DNA from 4 places in the Micromonospora sp. NBC_01392 genome. Region 4 is predicted to be linked to each of the others. Evidence: riboswitches for the same ligand, from Rfam matches in the RefSeq annotation. Region 4 holds a riboswitch; each other region holds the start of a gene.

Evidence for each region. Region 4 has a riboswitch for cyclic di-AMP ahead of OG767_RS11620 (C39 family peptidase). Riboswitches for the same ligand answer to the same signal wherever they lie in the genome.
Region 1: linked by a shared signal. The riboswitch ahead of OG767_RS24670 (coiled-coil domain-containing protein) and the one ahead of OG767_RS11620 (C39 family peptidase) in region 4 are both predicted to bind cyclic di-AMP.
Region 2: linked by a shared signal. The riboswitch ahead of OG767_RS04070 (coiled-coil domain-containing protein) and the one ahead of OG767_RS11620 (C39 family peptidase) in region 4 are both predicted to bind cyclic di-AMP.
Region 3: linked by a shared signal. The riboswitch ahead of OG767_RS01645 (NlpC/P60 family protein) and the one ahead of OG767_RS11620 (C39 family peptidase) in region 4 are both predicted to bind cyclic di-AMP.

What each region holds. Positions count from the first base shown of each region.
Region 1 is NZ_CP109549.1:5,732,110-5,736,187, forward strand. Features, by position in the region: gene OG767_RS24660 (HelD family protein) at 1-964, shown strand, start outside; gene OG767_RS24665 (cation diffusion facilitator family transporter) at 1,042-1,956, shown strand; cyclic di-AMP (ydaO/yuaA leader) riboswitch at 2,099-2,229, shown strand; gene OG767_RS24670 (coiled-coil domain-containing protein) at 2,234-3,319, shown strand; gene OG767_RS24675 (hypothetical protein) at 3,399-3,959, shown strand; gene OG767_RS24680 (SRPBCC family protein) at 3,853-4,078, opposite strand, start outside.
Region 2 is NZ_CP109549.1:851,878-855,955, reverse strand. Features, by position in the region: gene OG767_RS04075 (YibE/F family protein) at 220-1,527, shown strand; cyclic di-AMP (ydaO/yuaA leader) riboswitch at 1,682-1,813, shown strand; gene OG767_RS04070 (coiled-coil domain-containing protein) at 1,817-2,842, shown strand; gene OG767_RS04065 (carbonic anhydrase) at 2,897-3,550, opposite strand; gene OG767_RS04060 (helix-turn-helix domain-containing protein) at 3,721-4,065, shown strand.
Region 3 is NZ_CP109549.1:361,140-365,217, forward strand. Features, by position in the region: gene OG767_RS01640 (N-acetylmuramoyl-L-alanine amidase) at 1-1,779, opposite strand, end outside; cyclic di-AMP (ydaO/yuaA leader) riboswitch at 2,011-2,146, shown strand; gene OG767_RS01645 (NlpC/P60 family protein) at 2,160-3,194, shown strand; gene dcd (dCTP deaminase) at 3,266-3,844, opposite strand; gene OG767_RS01655 (pyridoxamine 5'-phosphate oxidase family protein) at 3,923-4,078, shown strand, end outside.
Region 4 is NZ_CP109549.1:2,531,452-2,535,529, reverse strand. Features, by position in the region: gene OG767_RS11625 (hypothetical protein) at 510-1,064, shown strand; gene OG767_RS11620 (C39 family peptidase) at 1,120-1,980, opposite strand; cyclic di-AMP (ydaO/yuaA leader) riboswitch at 2,181-2,320, opposite strand; gene OG767_RS11615 (hypothetical protein) at 2,634-3,398, opposite strand; gene OG767_RS11610 (hypothetical protein) at 3,546-3,959, opposite strand; gene OG767_RS11605 (acyltransferase family protein) at 4,038-4,078, opposite strand, start outside.

The DNA.
Region 1 (4,078 bases), 3.2 Mb from region 4:
CAAGGCCTGGTGGCCCCGGCTGCACCCGCGTCACGTGCTGGGCTGGCTGGCCCGGCCCGAGCGGCTGCGCCGGTACGCCGGCGGGGTCCTCTCCGCGGCCGAGATCCGGCTGCTCACCGACGCGTACCGGACGCTGGACACCGACGGGTTGACCGTCGCCGACATCGCGCTGCTGGACGAGCTGGACGCGCTGCTCGGCAAGCCGGTGCGGCGGGCGAAGCCGAAGCGGGACCCCTACCAGTTGGCCGGCGGCGTGCGCGAGCTGAGCACGTACGCCGATCGGCAGCGCGCGGCCCGGGCCGCCGCCCGGGAGCGCCCGGTGGACTACCGCGACTTCGCCCACGTGGTGGTGGACGAGTCGCAGGACGTCTCGCCGATGCAGTGGCGGATGGTCGGTCGGCGCGGCCGGCTGGCGTCCTGGACCGTGGTCGGCGATCCGGCGCAGACCGCCTGGACCGGCGATCCGCAGGAGCTGGACCGGGCGCGTGACCAGGCGCTGGGGCGGCGGCCCCGGCGTCGCTTCGAGCTGACCACCAACTACCGCAACTCGGCGGAGATCTTCGCGGTGGCGGCGGCGGAGATCCGCCGGCGGTATCCGGATCTGGCGCTGCCCGTCGCGGTGCGCTCCACCGGCGTGCCGCCCATGGAGCGGACGGTGGCCGCGGCCGAGCTGCCGGCGGCCACGGTCGAGGCGGTCCGGGCGCTGCTGGCCGAGGTGGAGGGCACGGTCGGCGTGATCACGCCGGTGCCGCGCCGGGACGAGGTGGCCGGTTGGCTGGGCGACCTCGACGCGGGCCGGCTCCAGGTGGTCACCAGCCTCCAGGCCAAGGGCATGGAGTACGACGGGGTGGTGCTGGTCGCGCCGAGCGAGATCCGGGCCGACCCGGGCTCGGGTGTCCGCACGCTCTACGTCGCGCTGTCCCGGGCCACCCAGCGCCTGACCACGCTCGATCCGGTGGGCTGACGCCACAGTTACTTGCACACATAGCGATGTGAGCATAGATTGGGCTCGTCCGGGACCCGGGGCGGGAGGGTGTGTGCGTGGGCGCAGGTCATGACCACAGCGGTGCGGTGGCCAACGCGGCGCACCGGCACTCCGGCCGGCTCTGGGCGGCGTTCGTGCTGCTCGCCGTGCTGATGGTGGTCGAGGCGGTGGCCGCCGTCACGACCGGTTCGCTCGCGCTGCTCTCCGACGCCGGCCACATGTTCACCGACGTGCTCGGCATCGGCATGGCGCTCGCGGCGATCACCGCCACCCGGCGCGCCCGGACCGACCCGCAACGCACGTTCGGGCTCTACCGGCTGGAGGTGCTCGCCGCGCTGGCCAACGCGGTGCTGCTCGGCGCCGTCGCGGTCTACGTCCTGATCGAGGCGGTACGCCGGTTCGGCGAGCCGCCGGAGGTGCTCGCCGGACCGATGCTGGTGGTGGCCGTGCTCGGCCTGCTCGCCAACGTCGCCGCGTTCGCGCTGCTGCGCTCCGGCGCCCAGGAGAGCATCAACCTGCGCGGCGCGTACCTGGAGGTGCTGGGCGACCTGCTCGGCTCGCTCGGCGTGATCGGCGCCGCGCTGGTCATCACGGTCACCGACTGGTGGTGGGCCGACCCGCTGGTCGCGGTGGCGATCGGCCTGTTCATCCTGCCGCGCACCTGGCGGCTCGGCCGGGCCGCGGTGCGCATCCTGGTGCAGGCCGCGCCGGAACACCTCCAGGTGACCGCGGTGCACGACCGGCTGACCGCCGTGCCCGGCGTGGCCGAGGTGCACGACCTGCACGTCTGGACGCTCACCTCCGGCATGGAGGTGGCCTCGGCGCACCTGACCACCGATCCGGGCGCCGAGGTCGCCACCGTGCTGGCCGCCGCCCGGGCCGCGCTGCACGAGGACTTCTCGATCGATCACGCGACGTTGCAGATCGAACCCGGAGCGTCCACCGGTGCCTGCGGCCCGACCGGCTGGTAGTTAGGACAGACTTAAATCCAAGTGGTTATTGTTAGCTTATGCCGGTTTTGCCCGGTATCCGACTCCGGGTGGCGGAGCCGGCTCCGGGCAACGCCGGTAGGCTCGGTCGCGGCCGACCCGCAGGCGTCATCCGGCGCCGACGGATCGGCCGTCGCCTAATCGCCCGCAGGGCGAGCCGGGGAACCACGTACGTGGGGTGCATCCGCGTCAGCGGTAGGGATCTTCCGTCCCGAACCCGTCAGCTAACCCGGTCGGCGGTTGACGGAAGGACACGTGAATGCCCCCAGTGGCACCTGTACGACGGACGGCCGCCCGGATGGCGGCCCTACTCGTCGCGATGCTGACCCTCGGCCTCGTGACGGCACCGGTCTCCCCCGCCTCGGCGACGCCCCCGACCGGCCGGCTCGCCGCCGCGCCCGGCGACGACGACGAGGGTGGCACGCCGGCGCTGCGCGCCAAGCTCGACGCCGCCAGCAAGGGCTGGCTGGAGGCCAAGGCCGCGCTGAACCGGTCGGTGACCCGGCAGAAGCAGCTCAACGAACGACTCGTGACGATCGACGCGGAACTGACCGAGCGCAACGCCAAGGTCGGTGAGATCGCCGAGGTGGCGTACCGCACCGGCCGGATGGGCACCGCCGCGGCGCTGCTCGGCAGCACCAGCCCGGAAGGCTTCATGGACCGGGCCGCCGCCCTGGAGACGGTCGCCGCGCACGAGGACCGGACGCTGCGCGAGCTGATCACCACCCGCGACGAGGCGATCCGCACCCGTACCGCGCTCGACGGCGAGGTCCGGGAACAACGCAAGCAGGTCACGGTGATGGCCAAGCGCAAGGAGCAGGCCGAGCAGGCGCTGGAGGAGGCCAACAACCGGCCCTCCGCCAGCAGCGGCAGCGGCAGCAGCGGCAGCGGGATCCGGGGCACCTCCACCGCGAACGCGAAGCCGGCCAAGCGCAACTCCGACGGCTCCTGGCCGGCCGAGTCGTGCAGCGTCAACGATCCGACGCCGGCCAGCGGCTGCATCACCCCGCGTACGCTGCACGCGCTGCAACAGGCGAAGGCCGCCGGCTTCACCCGGTACGTCTCCTGCCACCGACCCAGCGGCTCCGGCGAGCACCCGAAGGGCCGGGCCTGCGACTTCGCGGCCCAGAAGAGCGGCTTCGGCGGCGTGGCCAGCGGCGGCGACCGGACGTACGGCAACAACCTGGCCGCGTACTTCGTGCGCAACGCCGACCCGCTCGCCGTGCTCTACGTGATCTGGTTCAAGCAGATCTGGCTACCCAGCAGCGGCTGGAAGTCGTACAGCGGGGGCAACGGCGACCCGTCCAGCGACCACACCAACCACGTGCACCTGTCGGTCTACTGAGCACTACGCCCCACGACGTACACCGGGTGTCGTCGCGCGGCCCACGACGTGGGCCGCGCGACGGGACGACGATCGGGACATGAGACGACTCTCCCCCGCCGGCCGCAAGGCGCTGCTCACCGCGCACCTGGTCACCTCGCTGGGCTGGCTCGGCACCGACCTGACGCTGCTCGCGCTCGGCGTCGCCGGGCTGCGGGGCGCCGATCCCGAGGTGGTCTACCCGGCCGCGGCGCTGCTGGTCACCTGGCTGTTCGCACCGCTGAGCGTGGCGGTCTGGCTGATCGGCACCGCCAGCGCGCTGCTCACTCCGTGGGGCCTGCTGCGCTGGCGGTGGGTGCTGGTGAAGTTCGCGCTCACCACCGTCATGCTCGGCCTGGTGCTGCTCCTGCTGACCCCGCGAATCCGGCACCTCGGCGCGCTCGCCGGGGCAGCCGACGCGCACCTGCGGGTCGACCTGGTGGCGCCGCCGGCCGTCTCCACCACGCTGCTGCTGATCGTCACCGTGCTGTCCGTCTGGAAGCCATGGGGACGGATCAGGCGGGCCGGCCCTCCAGCGTCGCGCCGAGGCGGGCGGCGAGGCCCAGGTGAGCGGCCCGTGCCTGGCGGAACGCGTAACCGAACAGCGGCGCCGGCGCGGTGAGCGTGATCTCCACGTCGATCCGCACCACCCCGTCGGGCTCGTCGCGCAGCCGGGTGTGGTTGCGCACCGTCGTGGCCGGCTGCTGCCGGGCGACGGTGACCACCTCGTCCTCGGTGGCG
Region 2 (4,078 bases), 1.7 Mb from region 4:
CCCCACCCCACCCCACCCCACCCCGCCGATCTTGCAGTTGCGGCCCTCGAAACGCCCTGTTCGCGCCGTTTGCCAGGGCCACAACTCCAAGATCGCGCAGGTGGGGTGGCTACCATGACCCGGGCGGCGACCCCGGGCGTGGGCAGGACGCGTCCGCGCCGGGCCGGTGGACGACCGGGCCGGTGAACCGGTGCGCCGCGATTCGTAGGGAGAGCCACCGTGGGCGCCGACCACACCCGTCCCGCCCCCGCCGCGCCGCCGGGCGTACGCCGGCTCCTGCTCGCGACCGTGGTGCCGCTCTTCGTGCTCACCGTGCTCGCGGCGCTGGTGCTCTGGCCCCGGGGCGGCGGCCCGGAGCGGGCCGAAGCCGAGAACGTGCCACGCCACCACGGCACGGTGACCCGGGTGGTGACCGAGCCCTGCCCGCCCACGCCGGAGGCCCCCGAGGGCGGCGGCGGCCGGTGCGGCACCGTGACGGTCGCCGCGGAGCAGGGCCCGGACGCCGGCCGGCAGGTCGAGATGCCGATCCCGGACGGGCCCGGCGCACCACGCGTCGAGGTCGGCGACGAGGTGATCCTGGTCGAGCTGACCGACCCGGCCGACCCGTCGGTGAAGGCGTACAACATCGCCGAGCACCAGCGCGCCACGCCGTTGATCTGGCTGGTGGCGCTCTTCGCCGCCGCGATCGTGGCGTTCGGGCGCTGGCGTGGGCTGGCCGCGTTGGGCGGGCTGGTGGCGAGCTTCGCCATCCTGCTCGGTTTCGTGCTGCCCGGCATCGGCGCCGGCCGGTCCCCGCTGCCGGTGGCGATCGTCGGCGCCGCGCTGATCATGTTCGTGGTGCTCTACCTGACCCACGGGATCACTGCGCAGACGTCGGTCGCGGTGCTCGGCACGCTCGGCAGCCTGGTGGTCACCGGCGTGCTGGGCACGCTCGCCACCGCCGCCACCCACCTGACCGGCTTCGGCAGCGAGGACGCCACCACGCTCTCCATGTTCCAGGGCGGCGTGGACCTGCACGGGCTGCTGCTGGCCGGCATCATCATCGGCTCGTTGGGCGTGCTGGACGACGTCACGGTCACCCAGGCGGCCACCGTCACCGAGCTGGCGCACGCCAACCCCGACCTGTCCCGGCGGCAGCTCTACCGGGCGGCCACCCGGGTGGGCCGGGCGCACATCGCGTCCACTGTCAACACCATCGTGCTGGCGTACGCGGGCGCCTCGCTGCCGCTGCTGCTCCTGCTGGTGGCCGACTCCCGCCCGGTGAGCGAGATCCTCACCAGCGAGTTCCTGGCCCAGGAGATCGTCCGCAGCGCGGTGGCGACGCTCGGTCTGATCGCCGCCGTACCGCTCACCACCGCGCTGGCCGCGGTCGTGGCCACCGCCGGACGGCGCGGGCCGGCGGCCGGGGCGTCGCCGCCACCGCCGGACCGGCCCCCGGCGGCCCGCGGCGAGGCGCTGGAGGCGCTCGGCGGGACGCCGGCCGAACGGTGGCCCGGCCGCCGGGGAAGTACGGATGTCGCATGGTGACACTCCGCAGCGTGACGGCGCGCGGGAAACGCGATGCTGGTCACGCTGGGCAATGTCGAATTCTCGCGATTGGTCGGCTTCCGGGCGTAGATCCTCGGTCGGCATCTCGGGTAACCTCGCTGCCGGTCACCGCCGAAGGCGCGCACCGGCGCCTGCGGTGCCGCCGCCCAATCGCCTCCGGGCGAGCCGGGGAACCAGGTACATGGGGTGAATCCGCGTCAGCGGTAGGGGCCGCTTCCGTCCCGAACCCGTCAGCTAACCCGGTCGGCGGCCGACGGAAGGGAACACTGTGACGGCACCCCTGCGCCGCTGCTTGACACCCGTGGTGGCCGTGCTCGCCGCGCTCGCCGTGCTGGTCGGGCCAACCCCGGCGTCGGCGGCCCCGCACACCGCCGCCCCCAACCCCTCGGGGCACTCGGAGGACGACGACCCACCGCTGATCAGCGAGGCCGTCACCGCCGCCAACCGGGCCTACCTCCAGGCCAAGTCCAAGCTGGACACGTCGCGCAAACGGCAGCTCAAGCTCGCGCTCGAGGTGAAGGCGGCGCAGAACGAACTCGACGCGCTCAGCCCGCAGGTCACCGAGATCGCCGCGCAGTCCTACCGCACCGGTCGGGTCGGTGCGATGGCGATGCTGCTGGAGAGCGACTCGCCCGACTCGTTCGTCCGCCGGGCCAGCGCCCTGGACGAACTCAACCTGTTCAACGGGCAGCGGCTCGCCGCCATCAACGCGGTGAAGACGCGCGCCGAGCAGGCCAAGATCGCGCTCGACGCCGAGGTGCGCGAGCAGGAGAAGCAGACGAACGCGATGGCCCGCGAGAAGGTCGAGGCGCAGAAGGCGCTGAAGCTGGTCGGCGGGCTGGACTTCACCGGTGGCCTGGTCTCGGCCACCTCGCCGGTTGCCAAGATCGGCCCCGGCCGCACCGCCGACGGCGGGTGGAGGTCCGAGTCGTGCAGCGAGAACGACCCGACCACCTCCGGCTGCGTCACGCCGCGCACGCTGCACGCGTACAAGGAGGTCAAGCGCGCCGGCTTCAACCGCTTCGTGGGCTGCTACCGCCCCGGCGGGCCGTGGGAGCACCCCAAGGGCAAGGCGTGCGACTGGTCGTTGCAGAACAGCGGCTTCTCGCCGTGGCACAACAACGACACCCGCCGGTACGGCAACGAGGTGGCCGCCTTCCTCATCCGTAACGCCGACCGGTTGGGCATCTACTACGTGATCTGGAACCGGCAGATCTGGTTCCCGGCGACCGGCTGGAGTTCCTACAGCGGGCCGTCGAACCACACCGACCACGTTCACATGTCACTGCTCTGACGCGTACGCGGGAAGGGGCCGCCCGGAGGCGGCCCCTTCTGTGTCCGGGGGTGGTCAGCCGGCGAGCGCCGGGTCCGCCGGTGCGGCCGGCGCGGGCACCGGGGCCGAGGACTGCGCCACCGTCCGCACCTCGCCGCCGCTGAGCCGGTACGACATGCCGGCCACCGCGCACGCTCCGGCGGCCACCCGCTCGGCGAGCACCGTCGAGCGGGCCAGCAGCGTCTCCACGGTCTGCGCGATGTGGATGTCGATGATGCCGTCGAGGTCGGTGACCTCCTGCCGGGCGGCCCGGAGCAGGCTGGGCGACACGGCGTCCACCACCGCGCCCAGGTGCCCGGCCGGCGCGGAGCCGGTGCGGACCGCCTCGCGGGCCGCCTGGACCGCGCCGCACGAGTCGTGGCCGAGCACCACCACGAGCGGCGTGCCGAGCACGGTCACCGCGTACTCGACGCTGCCGAGCACCTCGGGGCCGGCGGTGTGCCCGGCGGTACGCACCACGAAGAGGTCGCCGAGACCGCGGTCGAAGATGATCTCGGCGGCGAGCCGGGAGTCGGAGCAGCCGACGATCACCGCGAACGGGTGCTGGCCCTCGGCGACCGCGGCCCGGTGCCCGGCGTCCTGGTTCGGATGCTGCGGCACGCCGGTGACGAACCGGTGGTTACCGGCCCGCAGTTCGGCGAGTGCCTCGTCGGGAGTGCTCGGGATCATCGCTGCTCACCTCGTCCTCGGGCGGAACGACCGGGCCGGCGGTCGGCGGTGTCGGCCTCGCGACCCACCGTCACACGAGACCGATGGCACGTCAAGATTTCGTGATACGCATTTCATGCGTTATGACTCGACCTGCTCCGGGTCGGGGCAACCGCCCGCAACGCCATACGATGACCACCATGGCGACCACACCAGGCGAGGACGGGAGCCGCCGGCACTGGACCTTCCTCACCAACCACGGGCACGTGCTGCTGGCCATCGCGCGCAACCCCACCGCGCGGCTGCGGGACGTGGCGGACGAGGTGGGCGTCACCGAGCGGGCGGCCCAGGCGATCGTCGCCGACCTGGAGGCGGGCGGCTACCTCCACCGCACCCGGGTGGGCCGGCGCAACGAGTACACGATCAACCCGAACGGCCGCTTCCGGCACCCCGCCGAGGCCGACCAGCAGGTCGGGGCGTTGCTCGACCTCTTCGCCGACGAACCGGCAGCCACCGACGCCACCCCCGAGCGCTGACCGCGGCCGGGCG
Region 3 (4,078 bases), 2.2 Mb from region 4:
GGCGGCCTGCTCCGGGTAGGCGCGGCCGTACACCGGGATGGTGGCCTTGCCGGGACGCGGCGTCACCACGAAGCCGGTGGCCCACTTCGCGGTGGGCGCGGCGGCCGGGTTGTGGAACCACGCCTTCTGGCCGAGGTACCAGATCGCGGTCCAGTCGCCCTGGCGGCCGGCCACCGCGTACGTCTGTCCGGCGGAGGCGCGGGCGCCGTGGTCGGAGATGTACATCGTGTCCGGCGTGCCGTCCGGGCGCAGCCCGAGGTCGTTGACCAGCGGGGCGTCCGCGCTCGGCGCGGTGCGCAGCACCACCGCCGAGGAGCCGCGCGACGGGCAGGGCGCGGCCGGCGGGGTGGGCGTCGGGACGCCCGGCGGCTGCTGGTTGCAGCCGACGAACGCGGGCCGGTTGGTGGCGAAGTCCGGGTCGATGGTGACCAGCCCGGTACGCGACGTGCCGGTGGTCCGGAACGGGGCCTTCATCAGGTCGAAGTAGTGCGACCAGTCCCAGTAGGGGCCCGGGTCCCAGTGCATGCCCCGCACGTTCGGGGCGGTGATGCCGGGCACGTTGTCGTGGCCGATGATGTGCTGCCGGTCCATCGGGATGCCGAACTTTTGCGCCAGGTAGCGGACCAGCTTGGCCGAGCTGCGGTACATCGCCTCGGTGTACCAGGTGCCCTGGCCGGCGAAGCCCTCGTGCTCCAGGCCGATGGACTTGGCGTTGACGTACCAGTTCCCGGCGTGCCAGCCGACGTCCTTGGCCTTGATGTGCTGCGCGACGTAGCCGTCCACCGACCGCAGCGTGTAGTGCCAGCCCAGGTAGTCGGCCCGCTTCACCAGGTCGACGCTGGGGGCGAAGTAGCCCTCGGTGTCGTGGATGACGATGTATTCGATCTTCTGCTGCTTCGGCCGGTCGCCCAGGTCGTGGTTGCCGTAGTCGCCCGGGTCGGCGCTGAGCTGCTCGTAGGGGGCGGGAATCCACTCGCAGGCCAGCCGCACCGGGCACTCCAGCCCGTCCGGCCGCGCGGCGTGACGCAGCCCGAGCCGGGCCAGCCCGGCCCGGTCCGGCCGGATGGCGCTGGCGGCCAGCGTGACCCGCTGCCCGTCGTCGGTGGTCCGGGCCGCGCCCTGGCCGAGCTGGTCGTAGACCTCGTCGGCGAAGGCCGCCGCCGCGTCGGACGTGTCCGCGCCGGAGTAGCGGGCCACCGCGCCGTACCAGGCCGCGACGTCGCTGCCGGCGCCGACCGGCCCACCCAGTGCCTTCTGGTACGACGCCAGCAGTGCCGCGCCACCGCGGATGTTCGCCGCCGGGTCGGTGCGCAGCGTCTGCGCGTCCAGCCCGGTGAGCGTGGCGGCGGCGTCGAGCGTCTGGAGCGAGGCGGTCGGCAGCGGCGTCTCCCGGGTCGGCGCGGCGGCGGTGGCCGGGTCGAGCCGGAGCGGGCGGGCGTCGTCGCCGCGCGGGTCCTCGTCCTCGTCGACGTGCGCGCTGCCCGGCGTGGCCAGGACGTGCGTGGCGTCGGTCAGGTGCATCGGGCCGTAGCCGCCGCTGGTGCTGGGCTGGCCCGGGTGGGTGTCCCACCTCGACTCCAGGTAGGAGACACCGAGCAGCACGTTCTGCGGTACGCCGTACTCGGCCGCCGCGGCAGCGTACTGCTGCTGGCGGTCGCCGGTGGGCCGGCTGGCCTGGGGCGCGGCGCTCACCGGGCCGATGGTGGCCAGCGCGGTGGCCGTCGCCACGGCGGCGGCGAGCAGGATCCGTCTGCTCGACGGCGGGGCTGAGAGGTGCATCGAACCTCCTGGACAGGGATGGGGGTCACTGCGTTCCACCCTCACTCCGCCCACCCACAAGGGTCAATACCTTTCCGGGCAGTAATCCGACATGAAAGAAAGCTTCATTCGCGCTCGTGTGGCGCATCCGGTACGGAGTGTCACGGCCGTTCGGGTTGCGGATCGATAACGGGAATCCTTACTCTGGTCAATCGTCGGCCGCACGTTTCACCGTCCAACCCGGTCGGTGACGGCCCGACACCGCCGAGTCGCCCACGGGCGAACCGGGGACCCAGGTACCTGGGGTGAATCCGCAGCCACTGTGGTAGGGCGCTTCCCTTCCCGCCCGAACCCGTCAGCTAACCCGGTAGGCGGTCAGGCAGAAGGAGTACGGACGCCCGGTGGCCCACCATGCCCCGCGGCCGACGTCGAGCCGGTCCGTCGACCGGTCCGCCGCCGTGCCGCGTTTCCGCTGGTCCCGCTTCACCACCACACTCGCCGCCCTGGTCGGCGCCGCGGTCGTCCTGACCGGTGGCGCGACGGCGGCGCACGCGGAACCCTCGGTCGCCGAGATCGAGGCCCAGATCGACCGCGACTGGAACAAGCTCGAACCCGTCATCGAACAGGTCAACGCCGTCCGCGCGCAGCTCGCGGTGCGCCGCAAGCAGGCCGACGCGCTCGGCAAGCAGATCGCCCCGCTCCAGGCCCGGGTGGACGCCGCGCTCGGCCAGGTCGGCGGGCTCGCCGCCGACGCGTACAAGGGCGACAACCTCTCCACCGTCAACGCGCTGCTGGGCAGCCGTTCGCCGAGTGAGCTGGTCGCCGGCCTGGAAATGCTCGACCGCTTCGCGCACCACCAGCAGGAGCAGGTCCGCGACATCGCCGCGCTGCGCGACGAGCTGGCCGCGAAGAAGAAGCCGCTGGACGCGATGGTCGCCGACCTGAGCCGCACCGAGGCCCAGCTCGCGGCGAAGAAGAAGCAGATCGACGCCGAGATCGCCAAGCTCCAGAAGCTGCGGCTCAAGGTGTACGGCAACGGTGGCGGCGGCCCGCTGCGCCCGGCTCCCTGTCCCGCCGGATACCCGGGCGGCGCGGCCGGGGTGGCGGTCAAGTTCGCCTGCGCCCAGATCGGCAAGATCTACGTGTGGGGCGCGGCCGGCCCGGACCACTTCGACTGCTCGGGCCTGACCATGGCCGCCTGGGCGAAGGCCGGGGTCTCGCTGCCGCACAACGCCCGCCAGCAGCACGACGTGACGAGGCGGGTCAGCCGCGCCGAGCTGCGCGCCGGTGACCTGGTCTTCTACTACGGCGACCTGCACCACGTGGGCATGTACGTCGGGGACGGCTGGGTGGTGCACGCCTCCCAGTCCGGCAAGCCCATCACCATGAAGCGCGTCGACGACGGCGACATCAACAGCTACGGCCGCCCCGGCTGAGGTGCAAGGAGGGGCCCCCTGTTAACGCATTCCGCATAACAGGGGGCCCCTCTTAACAACCACGCTCGGCGTCAGCGGGTCGGCCAGGTGCGCCAGCTCTGCCAGGACCGACTCGGCGTCGGGCCGCGCTGACCCTGGTAGCGCGAGCCGTAGACGGCCGAGCCGTACGGGTGCTCGGCCGGCGACGAGAGCCGGAAGATGCAGAGCTGGCCGATCTTCATGCCCGGCCAGAGCGTGATCGGTAGATTCGCCACGTTGGACAGCTCCAGCGTGACGTGGCCGGAGAAGCCCGGGTCGATGAAGCCGGCCGTGGAGTGGGTGAGCAGACCGAGCCGCCCCAGCGACGACTTGCCCTCCAGTCGGCCGGCCAGCTCCTCGCCCAGTGAGATCACCTCCAGCGTGGAGGCGAGCACGAACTCGCCCGGGTGCAGCACGAACGGCTGCCCCTCGGGAACCTCCACCATCGACGTCAGGTCGTCCTGCTGCACCGACGGGTCGATGTGGGTGTAGAGATGGTTGTTGAAGACCCGGAACAGCCGGTCCAGGCGTACGTCGATGCTGGACGGCTGCACCAGCGTGGGCTCGAAGGGCTCCAGCGCGAGCGTGCCCGCCTTGATCTCGGAGACCAGGTCGCGGTCGGAGAGCAGCATCGGAACACTCTAGCGACAGACGGTGGTGACCAGCGTGTCGGACTACTTCTTCGTACACGTGTTCGATAGGATGTCGGCATGGCTTCCTGGTCCGAATTCGCCGCCGACGAACCCCGACTCGCGGCCGAGATCCGCCTTCTGATGCAGCAGTACGGGCCGGGCTTCGGCTACCTCGCCACGGTCCGCGCCGACGGTGGCCCACGGGTGCACCCGGTCTCGCCGCTGATCACCGAC
Region 4 (4,078 bases):
ACGGCCGGCACCGCCCGGGCGAATGGAACGCGGTGATTGCCCTCGGACATCGGAGACACCACCGCGTCGTCCAGAACCTGGGCGCGGGCGGTGTCGACGCGTCGGGCATGCCGGACGTTGCTTGCGCTCGCAGCGCTACAAACTTGATGGCGTGGACGGGTCGCCGTCCTGACCCGTCCACGCCATCAAGTTCGCAGGCTCTGGAGCACTGACTGTCCGCACCGACATGCACAGCGTTCCAGTGCCTCACTGGGTGGGTTGTCCGGTTCGGCGGTGATGGGCGGCATGCTGGCGGCGGAATCGTCGACGGGGTCGCGGCGTTGTAGACGGGTGCACGGCCGAGGAAGGCAAGCGCCCGCCCGCCCTCTGGGAATGACGGTGGGACCCCGGTCGTTACACACACTCCCGGCGCCGCGACGAGGCCCCCCGCCCCGCGAGCAGCCATTCTTCTTGAGCGCCTGACGGTGCCCGCACCCCCGGTGCGTTGACCCCCGAATGGAGCCCCCCTCATGAACACGATGCTGCGTAAGAGCGTTCTGGGTATTGCTGGTCTGGCCTTCACCGGTGGTGTGTTCGCCGGTCCGATCGCCGGTCACGTCGAGTCCGCGCACGCCGCCACCGCCAGCAAGCCGGTTGCGGTGGCGAGTGTGCAGGGTGAGCAGTCCACGATCAACCTGAACGACGAGCAGACCGCCAACGTCAAGGCGATCATCGCCGCGACGAAGAAGGCCGGGCTGCCCGAGCGGGCCGCGGTGGTCTCGATCGCCACGGCGTTGCAGGAGTCGAAGCTGGAGAACCTGGGCCACCTCGGCGACCGCAACGACCACGACTCGCTGGGTCTGTTCCAGCAGCGCCCCTCCTCGGGTTGGGGCACCCCCGAGCAGATCACCGACCCGGAATACTCGACCCTGGCGTTCCTGAAGGGCCTGAAGCAGGTCGACGGCTGGCAGGACATGCCGCTGACCAAGGCCGCCCAGACCGTGCAGGTGTCGGCCTACCCGGATGCGTACGCCCAGTGGGAGAAGCAGGCCACCGACCTCGTCAACCAGCACTGGAACAGCTAAGACATGCAGAAGGCCGGCACCCCGGACAGGGGTGCCGGCCTTCGACGCGTACTCCTCAGGCGGAGTAGCCGCGAGTGGCCATCCAGTTCGCCAGGTCGATGGTGCTGATCCAGTACGACGGCAGCGACGGGTCGGCCGAGTCGGCGATCCGTACGGTTCGACCGTCGTTCTGGTAGCCGACCACGGCGATGTAGTGGCCGCCCGGGAACGAGTGCCAGCCGCCGTTGGTGTCGGTGGCGTCCCCGACGATGTTCGAGACCACCGCCCGGCCGTTGCGGACCGCGTTGACCACGTCGGCCTGGAGCCGGTCGATCTGCGCCTTGGTGGCCGTGCCGGGGATCATGCGGGTCCGGTACGGGTCGCCCTTGACCTGCTGGTTGAGCACCCGGGTGGTGTCCTCGGCCGAGTTGGTGCCCATCTCGGTGGTACCGAGCGCGACGGCGAGTGTGTCCTGGCTGCGCTCGATGCCGGCGGCGCTGAGCGCGTTCCGCACCGCGGCCGGGCCGCAGTAGTAGTAGGTGGTCTGCGCCTGGTAGTCGTAGTCGAGCACCTTGCTCGACGGCGGCTTCGGCGTGGCCTTGCGGGTGGTGTCCGGGTCGGCGACCTTCGCCGACGGCGAGGCCGTGGGCGAGGCGCTGGGCGAGCGGCGGGGCGACGCGCTGGACGACGCGCTCGGCGAGGCGCTCGGCGACGGGACGGCGAGGCGCGCCTCGCTGCGGCTGGCGGTGTCGCCGAGGCGGGAGCCGAGTTCCGCCACCGCGGCGGTGTTCTCCTGCCGGGTCGGCGCGTCGTCGGTGGCGGTCAGCGCGGCGCCGGTGCCGCCGGCCAGCACGAGGGCCGCCGCCGAACCGGCGATGATCTGGTACGGACGCTCGGTCGCGAGGCGACGCAGGTGGCGCTTCAGGTGGTACTTCACGGGTTTCCTCCACGGGGTGGGCGGCACGCGTCAACCCCGCGCGTGGAGGAACTCACACGCGCTGGCGGGCGGGGCGGCCGCGGGAAGTCGCCCGGATGCCGGGCGGGACGGGGTCGGAAGCGCGTCGCGTCAGGCGAGCGCCGGCACCCCGGGGCCGTGGAGGCGGGGAGACGTTCGGGGGGTGGTGGGCACGGGAATGGAACTCCTTCCGTGGCCGCCGACCGGGTTAGCTGACGGATTCGGGCGGGAAGTACGCCCTACCGCGGCCGTGGGCTCGCGGATTCACCCCGGTGTTGCGTTGGGTCCCCGGTTCGTATGCACGATTAGGCGGGTCGGCGCGGCGTCGCCATCTGCGATCGGGAACCGCACCGGACGCGCCGACACTACCGGCGGGTACACGCCCTGCCAAGCGCTCTCAGCTGCTTAAACGTCCTCGACGACTACGGATTCGGAACAGCCGGTCACCGACCTCCCTCAATGGGACAAGCGGCCACGTCGGCGCCGTGCGGCAGGAAGCGGACATCCGGCCGACGGAGAATCGGGCAGCGGGCGCAGCAGGGGCCATCGATCCGGCCGGTCGCCGGCGGTCGGTACCGGTGACCGGCCTCACCGGTTTCGGGTAACGATTCGGTCGACGTGCTTCCCGGGGCCGCTCAGCCGACGCGGGCCGGACGCCACCGGGCCCCCCGCACCGCCGACGGGACCGGGACGCGGCTCGCCGTCGAGACGCGGGACGTGGGCACCGGCCGCAGCGCCGTGGCCGCCGCGTACGCCTCGACGGCGAGCGTCCGGGCCGCCTCGGCGGCCAGTTCGGCGTCCCGCCACGCCAGGCGTTCCCGCTCGGCGGCCGTCTCCCAGCCGGCCCGCCGCCCGTCGCGGACGGTCCGGGCCAGCACGATCTCCTGCTCGGCCGGGTGCCGGCGCGGGTCCCACCCGTTGCGGTGGGCCAGCACGTCGGCGAGCTGGCGGGCGGTCAGCTCCCCCCGCCAGTGCGCCGTCATGGCGGCGTGGTGCAGCCAGCGTTCGCGCGCCGCGTACTCGGCGGGGGTGTGGGGTGTGTGCGGGGTGGGCAGCGCGCCGGCGCCGGCCAGGCGGCGGGCGGCGGCGTCCGCCTCGTCGTAGGCCGTCCAGGCCCGGTCGGCCTCGCTCTGGGCGGCCAACCACTGCTCGCGACGGCGACGGGCGGTCTGCGCGGCCCCGGCGGCGGCCACCGCCACCTCGTCGGCGTAGCGGGCCAGGTCGGCGCGGTGGAGCGCCTCCGCGTCGACCGGTTCGGGTGCCGGCTCACCCGCGCCGTCGCGTTCCGGTCGGGCGACCAGCACGGCGAGCAGGACGAGGGCGAGCACGGTCAGCGCCGACCAGATGGCGGCGGCCTCGGGGACGGCGGTGAGGAAATTGAGGAGAACGGTCTGCGACATGGTCGGCACCTCACGGGAGACAGTGGCGGGTAACTCCGCACGGCCGGTCCGGGGCGGGGCGCGGCCGGAGTTCGGGCGCCGCCGGGCCGCCGAGGCGGTGCGGGGTGAGGTTCGGTGGGCGCGGTCACGGGCCGGGCCCGTGGCGGGTCAGCGGGCGGGCGGGGCCCGCGGACCGGCCGGAGCCGGCGGCTGGCCGACCGGGAACGGGTGCCGCCCGGTCGGGGGCGGGACATCGCCCACCGGCTGCGGCTCGGGAACGCCGACGCGGCTCCGCTGCCGATCGACGACGGGGACGCCCTGCCGCTCGACGACGGTGTCGCCCTGCCGCTCGACGACGGTGTCGCCCTGCCGCTCGGTGACACTGCCGTTCGGCCGTTCGGCGGCGGCGTCGGCCCGCAACCCGGCGACCGGGCCGGCCGCCGCGGGTGCGATCGGGGACCCGCCGGTCGGCAGCGTGGCGGCGCCCAGCGAACAGGCGACGACCACGGCCAGGCTGGCCAGCATCCGTGCGACCCAGCGCGCCACCCACCACACGGGACAGGTGAGCGCGATCGGAGCCACGGGAACAAATTACCGCCGATCCGGGCACGGCGCATCGTCGCCCGGCGTGTCGCGACGCCGTTGACCAGGGTGGACCGCTCAGTCCGGCCGGCGCCGCCCGGCGTACTCGATCGACGGGT